Regions from separate parts of the Rossellomorea sp. NPDC071047 genome, predicted to be linked through region 1. Evidence: riboswitches for the same ligand, from Rfam matches in the RefSeq annotation. Region 1 holds a riboswitch; the other holds the start of a gene.
The links. Region 1 has a riboswitch for cyclic di-GMP ahead of ACQKFO_RS21985 (EAL domain-containing protein). Riboswitches for the same ligand answer to the same signal wherever they lie in the genome.

Region 1 (4,569 bases):
GAACAGGTCTTAATAGAAGATACGCAATAAGACTCAAAGGCAGGAAATGAATGGAATCCACCATCCGATCAAGCCAATTCTTCCTATTTTCTTTCAGATGAAAATGATAGGCTACTCCAAGATAGAATCCACCTATCACCCTTAGAGACGCGACAACCAGTGCAAAGAGGAGGGTATACTTTGCCCCGACAATCAGTTGGTCGAGGATGCTATACCCGAAGAAATCCGAGCCCAGGATCATCTCTCCGAATGGCTTATGTGGAGGGGCACTGATAATTCGTCCCTCATCGTTCTTCATAAACTGAATTTGTTTAATCGGCTCATCTTTCAGTATTGGATAAAGGAAACTGAGAGCAATCAAGAGAAAGATGACACTAAACCCGATAGCAAACTTCCCATTATGCATATGCTGCCACCAAAGCCGTCTAATAGTAGAAAGCCAGCTCCATATCTTCCATTCTCTCCACTTTATTTTATCCTTTTTATATTTGGTATGATCGACGCTTCCCTCCCGATTGATCCATAGATATACACCTTGATACACGACAAAAAAAGGCGTGTATATCATAATCAGTGAGATGGCTATGACCATTGGTCTGAAGTCCTGGACGATATAATACGTGATTCCTCTCATATTGAAAATCGTTTCAATGATGAATAAGCTAGAAAGCATCCCCCATATGATCAGCTTTCCATGATAAAACAGACTGGGAGAAATATTTTTCAATACGTGAGCAAAGAGAATTCTGCCTTTCGACATTCCTTTACTTTGGGCAAATTCAATATGTGGTTTAAGCATTTCTTCTTCTGTAATAAAAAGAAGAATTCGAAAGAAAGAGATCATGGGAATGATCGATAATGTGATGATTGGTGCAAGAAAGATCTTTTCTTCCCCATACTCCGTGAAATTCATCAGTTCCACGCCAAAATATTTAATTACATAGACAATGAGAAGCTGAAGCATAAACGCAAACATTAAGTCAGGCACCGTCTCAAAGAGGTTTAATACTTTCTTTAGAGAAGACGTAACCCATTGGGGCAAAAACACTGTGAAAATGGTAAGGATGAAGGCTATTCCCAGGCCTAAGCCCAATGCTCCAGCGATAATCTGTAAAGAATACAGATAAGGTCCCCAAAGCATGTCCAGAAAATCGACGGTTATCCCTTTATAGGAATAGCTCCAATTTTCCCCGTCCATAAATACAAAAACAAACTTAAAAAACTCTTCCAAGAACCCGACAAAATTATACAGACCCTTCTCCTTAAATACTTCAGGAGCAATACTCACGGCTAAAATACCGATTAATCCGAGAATATAATAGAACATAAATTTCAGCGGAAATGTGAGAAGCCTCATACCCTGATCCCCTTTTTTTCTCTTTTTCCTCAGTTTAATGGAAATGTTAAATATTTTCAATTTTATTTTAATTCGGACAATCTCGCAGCAGATGTCCACGAAAAAAGGTGACTCCTACATTTCAGAGTCACCCTTCTCATTTAAGCTAATAATCGACTCGGCCTTCCCAGATAATAGCCTTGCCCGATTGTAATCCCAATATCCTTTGCCACTTGCATATCCTGTTTGGTTTCAATGCCTTCTAACACAATTAGCGTATCCTTACCATAGAATTGATTAAAAAAGGAAAGGAATCGTTTTTTCTTATCGTCTTGAGCCAGATTCAAAGCAAAATAGCGATCCAGCTTAATGATTTCAGGTTCATATTCAATGGATTTCTTGATGGAGGAAGTCCCTTGACCAAAATCATCAATCGCATACCAAACACCATATTGCTTAAGTTCTTTGAGAGACTCTTTTAATAGTGGGTTCTGCCACAGCTCTTCAGCACTCGATTCATTAATCTCCAGCACAAGCCGCCCCTTTATATCAGGGTGTTTCTTCATGAGATCATAAAAATAGGTATGAAAGCTTGGGTGAAGAATCGTCGTGATATAAATATTAAGAAATAACTTACAGTTTTTCAGTCCATTCTTTGAAAAGCTTTCAAGAGCTTTTGAAATGGATAACGTATCAAGCTTATACAAGATATTCGCTTTCATCGCAGACTGAAAAACACTTTCGGGATTTTCGTTATACTTGTTTCGTAACAGGCCCTCATATGCATAGAGGGTTTGATGCTCGCCCATTTCATATAAGGGCTGAAAATCATGATAAATATAGTCGTTTTGAAAAATAGTAAAGATATTCATAGGACCCCTATACTCTCTATAGTTTATAAAAAAACCACACAAAAACGTATTCCTACGTTCGTATGTGGCCGGTTGCGCTACTAGCTCCCCTAAATGTAAGCGCCCATCTATCATTTAGGTTCAAAGCTCCCATTCGAATTGTCAGTATATGATTTTTATCTCACAAGAAAAATATACCACAAACATAGTACTTATGGTTTATTTTTTAATTGATTATTAGAAAATTCTCAAAAATAATTATCTTGATACATAAGAATTCCCCTTTACCCAGAACCTCCACGGATAATCCCTGGCTTCACCAGTATTATCAATCCCGATTCGTTTTCCCTCCACGATGTCTTCAGGCCGGTATCCCTTTGAGATGATGAGAGGGGGTTCCAGGAAGCTGCCCCCGTAATCCTCCATGGTTATGCCTAATGCTTTTGTCAGCTTTCCCGGACCATTTGTCCAATTTTTTTTCACATGACCCGACCTTCTTCTTTCCATTAGCTCCAAGCCGTCAAGGGGTTCGACCGCTCTAATGAGAATCGCTTCGGGTTTTTCTTTTTCCCCGCTCACTACATTGACCAGGCAGTGAGTATGCATAACATATGTATAGATCCTGCCGGCTTCATGAAACATGACTTCCGTCCGCTTCGTCCGTCTATTTCCATAGCTGTGAGCCGCTCGATCTTTTGGCCCTAAATACGCTTCCGTTTCCACTATATAACCTGAAGCTGTTCCCTCCTCCGTCTCTTTCACTAACAAACATCCCAACAACGACTTAGCAAGTTCCAAAGTGGGCTGTTGGTAAAACGAAAGAGGCATAGGGGTATCATTCATGACTGTCACTTCCTTCAACCAAATAATTCGTACGCATATGTATGGTATACCCCATAAGTTTGATGCTTAAATAATATTCTAATAAGAAAAAAGGTTTATGTCTTATTTCATCAGTCCATAAAGCAAATCTAAAGGTATCGCTTCCACTTTCCTTCCATTCCTGCCCGTTGTGGTTTCCGCTTTACAGAGAGAGTTCCATATGGCTTCTTCTACGCAATCGACTGTCATTTCAAATAATGTAGAGATGATCGGTCCGTCTTCTTTAATGAAACTGTAAGGAATCGTGTTATCACTCGAAGGCTGATGTGGAATGCGATGTGCAGTAGAAAACGCAAGAACAACATCACCACTCCCATGGGCTGCATACGAACCAGTTCTTGAAAGGCCGAATGAAGCACGCTTCGCCAATCGTTTAAGCTGCCTTTCATTTAGAGGTGCATCCGTCGCCAGGATGATCATGATTGATCCATCTGGCGTATTTTGATCCTCCCCTATGTTAGGAATGGGAAGCCTTAGATCTCTCTTCTGACCGAAATTCGTTAATACGAGGGCTCCCACCGTATACTTCTCATCACCAAAGGCATACTCCCTGGAACTCGTTCCTATACCACCTTTATACCCTAAGCAAAGCATTCCCGTTCCCGCTCCTATGCACCCTTCATCGACGGGTCCCGAATGTGCGTGAAGAATGGCTTCCCTGGCATCCCCAGCCTTTACATGCAGGCCGCGGATATCATTAAGAAACCCATCATTGCATTCTCCTACAACTACATTTACTGTGCCAGTTGTGTCGCCAATTTCAGGTGTTTCATCCAGCATATATTGAACCGTCCCTTTTAACACATCCCCAACGGAAAGAGTATTCGTCAAGAGAATCGGACTTTCAAGGACACCAAGTTCCTCCATTTGAATCGTCCCGACTGTTTTTCCAAAGCCATTGATTACATGGCAACCCGCCCATACTTTATCACGATACAGATTGCCCCCATGAGGTAAAATCGCCGTTACTCCTGTTCGTACCACGGTACCTTCATGCTCATAGTGAAGGGTTTTATGTCCGACCTTCACTCCCTCAATATCGGTAATGCTGTTATACTTCCCACTTGAATAAGAACCGATACTGCCTCCCATTTCCCGTAATCTCTTTCTTTCCATTGATGGAAAACCCCCTTTTTCTCTTATCAATACTATTCTGGTCAAAATCACAAAACCCTCTTTAACAGTGAAGCAAAACCTATTTTTAACAGGATAAAGAGCATCTGGAGAGTACATATTAAAGACTGTTAAATGCTTGTAAAAGCCAACTAAAAATATTGGAGGACCTGACATGAAAAAACGATTTTTTTCCATTACAGCCTGCGCTGTCATCCCATTTATGCTGATGACTGCCTGTAACAATAACGATGCAAACGATAATCTGATGGACACACAAAACGTGAATTACGATCCTGTTACGTATGATAATAACGGCGGGGATCGGATGGATGGAATGCAAGGAAACCAAACGGCCCTTCACCGTTTCATGGCTCCTATAGACCC
Region 2 (4,569 bases), on a different contig from region 1:
GACATCGTGGAAACCGCTCTCGAGTCTGGCGAAGCATGCCTGATATTCACTCAATATATTTCAATGGGTGAAATGATCCAGGAAGTGATGAAAGAAGAATTCAACGTCGATGTCCCATTCCTGAACGGTAGCATGGCAAAAGGAAAACGCGATGAGCTCGTGGAAAAATTCCAGAATGGTGATTTCCCAGTATTCCTATTGTCACTGAAAGCAGGCGGAACCGGATTGAACCTGACCGCAGCCAACCACGTCGTCCACTACGATCGCTGGTGGAACCCTGCGGTAGAAAATCAGGCGACCGACCGGGCTTATCGGATCGGACAACAGCGATTCGTCCATGTTCATAAGCTTGTCTCTTCAGGTACACTGGAGGAAAAAATAGATGCCATGCTGACGAAAAAGCAGGCATTGAATGACGAAATCATCCGCAGTGATCAATGGGTTACGGAATTGTCAGATCAGGAATTGGAGTCGTTGTTGGTGTTGGAATAGTTGTATTGATTTTAATCGTTATATTTGCCTCTTACCTCATGATGGTAGGAGGCTTCTTTATTCCTGTTGGGGCTATTCCAATCGTACTCTTGAAAATCAAAAAAAACGCCGGCCTCCCAAAAGGAAACCGACTCTATATGAAGACAATAAGGGGAACGACTGCTTACTTGATTCACTGCTACACTTGTTTATTTCTAATGAGGTATGTTTGAGGCGTGTTGCGATGACCATTGGATTTTGAGACAGCTGCTTATAAGATTGGTTGGATTGTTCGTATGGAAAGAATTCTGGGTGAGGTTTTATTACTTATGACGAGGTCTTCAAGACTGGATTGGGGTATTCGTATCCTTGCTCTAGGGCTGTCACCCGTTGAGATAAATAGAAATTTTCCACGTTCGCTCTTGCTACTTTTTTGATGAGGTCTTCTGTTAATTTTTCCATTCTGTCAATTTTTTGTTCAAGATCTTGCAGTGTGGCCACAACTCCATCTCCCTTTAAAAAATATTAAAATGGTAATTCGATTGGCTCTTTCTTGCTTGGCTCGGGGCCATCCGCCGCAGTTTCCCTTCTGCTGTCCATGAACCGGACATTTTCAGCGACGACTTCGGTTACATACGTCCGTTTTCCCTGATCATTATCATAATAGCGGGTTTGAATGCGACCGGTCACTCCAACGACAGATCCCTTCCGGCAGTATTTCTCCATATTGTCTGCAGCCCGGTTCCATACGGTGCAGAGCACAAAGTCTGTATCAATTTGGCCTTTTTGATTCTTGTAGTTACGATTCACAGCTATCGTAGCGTTAAGTATCGATTTCCCTTCCAATGTTTTTCTTGTTTCAGGATCCTTGGTAAGCCTTCCAACGAGGGTCACTTGGTTGATCAATGAATTCTTTCCTCCTTTCTCTTAAGCTGCTTTCATCTTACAATCTTCTGTCTCATCCTGTAAAATCGTGAATTTCCGAAATTCGAGGCAAAAATGGCTTGAATTTCGGAAATTCGCCTAGGGAGATTTTCAACTTTTCTCTCAAAATCAGGTTCAAAATCACAAAATTGCATCTTTCGTCCTTTTTTTTCATCGGGGAATTTGTTAGGGAAACAATTCCTACTATGATATAATTTTATAAAACCTTTAAATGGGAGATGTTCGTTCATGAAAACCTTTAAAGTTATTTCACTGCAAGTAGTGGAGAACGATGAACTGCATGACTTTGAGATAGTGGACGGTCTGATTATTAATAAAGAGGATGGACAGAGTACGTGGCTTGTCGAAACATATTTGTCCAATGAATATATCGAGTTCTTTCAAGAGGCTCAGCAAAGCAAGGAAGATTTGGAAATCCAGGTCGTGATTTCCCATAAAGCCAATGATCCTGCTGCTTTCATGACTACAATCCGTTGTATTAAAGAGATGGATGAGCATATCAGTATTATGTTTGAGGGTAAATTGAAGAAACAGCGGAATGAATATGCAGAATTACTCCTTGATGACTTAGTGCAAAAAGGATATTCGGGGGAAGAACTCATCCGGGAATTCCGTGAGAAAATGGTATCGAAGCCAAGGATTCCAGCAACGGCAAAACCGAGCGTCTAATTGTGCGAAATTATGTAATATCCGTATGAGTCATTATGATATAATTGTATTTAATATTGTGACTTCTTAATTGAAGTTCTTAGGTAGGTGTTCTCTTGTGATTGGAGAAAGAGTAAAGAAATACAGACAAGAAAAACGCATGTCCATGACAGAGCTTGCTGATAAAGCCGGTGTTGCAAAGTCTTATTTGAGTTCAATAGAGCGTAACCTTCAACAAAACCCTTCTATTCAATTCCTTGAGAAAGTTTCAGCTGCTTTAGGGATTCCGATGGATGCTCTTTTACACGATCTACCAGATGATCAAAATATCGATCATGAGTGGCTTAAGATTGCAGAAGAAGCTATGGATTCCGGTATTACAAAAGAGCAGTTCCGTGAGTTCATTGAGTTTAATAAGTGGAAATTAGGCAATAAATAAAGTCTTGCGAGGGATTCGCAAGACTTTATTTAATTAAATCACTTTATACTCTGATTTCACTTCCTGGGGATGGTTTTGAAGAAATTCTCTGATTTCTGATTTAGAAATTCCGGCGTCTAAGGCTTGTTTAATTAGTTCCATCCATTCAAGATCAAGTTCACGATTTGTCAATATAAATACCCTCCCAAAATACATGTATGTATTCCAGGCAATCCAGCCATCATAGTTATCAAATAAACACACCTTCTTCATCAATATTTTCTTTTCATTATATTCATGATATTTATGAAGATATGCCTACTTTCCCACCTTAGATCTGTGACTTTGCGTCCTTATTTTTCAATAAGTTTGCCTTTATCTGACTCTTCCCTTCGAACTAATTCGATTATACTAATAAACTTTCAGGGTATTTGTTGTTTTTTGTCAATTCTGTTAATTTAATTTACACTTTTTTCCTACACATTCGACTATAATCTGACATTTACAAAAATATAACTATGTTGCGATTAATAAATCGTGTAAAAGCATGTTGATCTTTGTCGAAAAACTACGAATTCATGCTATTTTTATATGCCTCTAACTTCCTTTTAAGAGGAAGGACTTTATCATTAATATTTTGGTAATTACTAGAATCATAGAATGGCTGATCGGATAAGTCAAATTTACAGGTAGGACAAACCCATTCTCCCGTTTCAGTGCTACTATAAGATGGTCTTGTACATCGTCTACATATTTTTTTGTACATGGGGTCACCTCTTCATTCAGGTTATGTTTCTTTATTCTTAGATAAACGTCTATTTACATATATTAGTGCTAATCCTGTTGTAGTTAATATAAAACCTACCGTTAATAGCAGGTAAAGGTTGGTTGCAGTGTTAGGTAGTTTTGGGCCTTGTGATGATATTGGCGAAGATTGGGTTTCATTTGTTCCCGTGTTTATCGGGGTGGGCTTATCATTACTGTCTGGTTGCTTTACCGGATCATTAGAATCCTCTGGAGGCGTAGTCGTTGTAGTTTCAGATGCTACAATCACGATTTCAAAATATGCTGATGTTTGCTGAAATTCATTCCCTAATTCATATGGCATTTCAACCCGGAAAAATAAACTGTCAGTCGCACCTTTTTTTAATTGCTTTGGCTTAAACCCATTGAAATTCTTTAATTGATTATCATAGATTAAATTGGATTTATCTCCTTCAAACACCTTCAATTCCAATTCGTTAAATAGTTTCCTGTCAGATTGTTTATTATCGACGCGAATGGAGTAGTTAAAATTTTTCTCCCCGCCATTTTTAATCTTCAATTCCCTCTCTGCCCAATCACCCGGCTTCATGTTCGAAATATTAAATAAGAAATTTTCGTTAGGTATTAATATGATATCTACTTCATTTGCATACGTTTTATGATTCATTATTCCAGAGATAAAAAATAAGATTAATAACATTACGACGATTCTTTTTTGATTCATTTTTTTCATCTCCCAGAACCCACAAATTTGTTCTTTTTAAAGAACACCTTAACTCATTATAAGATTTCACTTGTAAAATGAAAATCTTCAAAAATATTGAAATACCCCTCAAAAAATGTAGTTATCGATACTTTCCTCTTTATTCCTTTAGAATTCACTTTATTTCGTACTTTATAAAATAAAAATTGTTCTATATAATGAATTAAATGAATTGTGAAGGAGTTATCGATATGGTAGGTGATAAGATTAAAGATCTTCGTGAACTAAAAGGGTTAACGATAAACGAGCTTGCTCATCATTCAAATGTTTCTAAATCATATATAAGTTCTATTGAAAGAGGAATTCAAAAGAATCCTTCCATTAAGGTTCTCAAAAAAATCGCTCTTACTTTAGATACTTCTTTAGAAAATATTCTTTCATCTGATAAGAGTAAAATTTTTTTAGATGAGGAATGGGTTGAACCACTAGAGAAGGCCATTCACCAGGGCTTAACGAAAGAGGAATTCCACGAATTTCTTTCTTTTTTTCAGTATAAAAGGAGGAAACATCATGAGTAGAAAGGTTTTTCTAATGTTGGGGATACTTATTTTATCTAGCG

Region 2: linked by a shared signal. The riboswitch ahead of ACQKFO_RS15385 (anti-repressor SinI family protein) and the one ahead of ACQKFO_RS21985 (EAL domain-containing protein) in region 1 are both predicted to bind cyclic di-GMP.

The regions. Positions count from the first base shown of each region.
Region 1 is NZ_JBNNJT010000009.1:15,013-19,581, reverse strand. Features, by position in the region: gene ACQKFO_RS21990 (ABC transporter permease subunit) at 1-1,357, opposite strand, end outside; gene ACQKFO_RS21985 (EAL domain-containing protein) at 1,498-2,208, opposite strand; cyclic di-GMP riboswitch class II at 2,266-2,346, opposite strand; gene ACQKFO_RS21980 (DNA-3-methyladenine glycosylase) at 2,446-3,030, opposite strand; gene ACQKFO_RS21975 (P1 family peptidase) at 3,133-4,185, opposite strand; gene ACQKFO_RS21970 (CAP domain-containing protein) at 4,358-4,569, shown strand, end outside.
Region 2 is NZ_JBNNJT010000004.1:232,388-236,956, forward strand. Features, by position in the region: gene ACQKFO_RS15360 (DEAD/DEAH box helicase) at 1-492, shown strand, start outside; gene ACQKFO_RS15365 (hypothetical protein) at 799-972, opposite strand; gene ACQKFO_RS15370 (single-stranded DNA-binding protein) at 997-1,377, opposite strand; gene ACQKFO_RS15375 (YwpF-like family protein) at 1,645-2,085, shown strand; gene ACQKFO_RS15380 (helix-turn-helix domain-containing protein) at 2,183-2,503, shown strand; gene ACQKFO_RS15385 (anti-repressor SinI family protein) at 2,537-2,674, opposite strand; cyclic di-GMP riboswitch class I at 2,708-2,866, opposite strand; gene ACQKFO_RS15390 (hypothetical protein) at 3,270-3,971, opposite strand; gene ACQKFO_RS15395 (helix-turn-helix domain-containing protein) at 4,202-4,528, shown strand; gene ACQKFO_RS15400 (class D sortase) at 4,521-4,569, shown strand, end outside.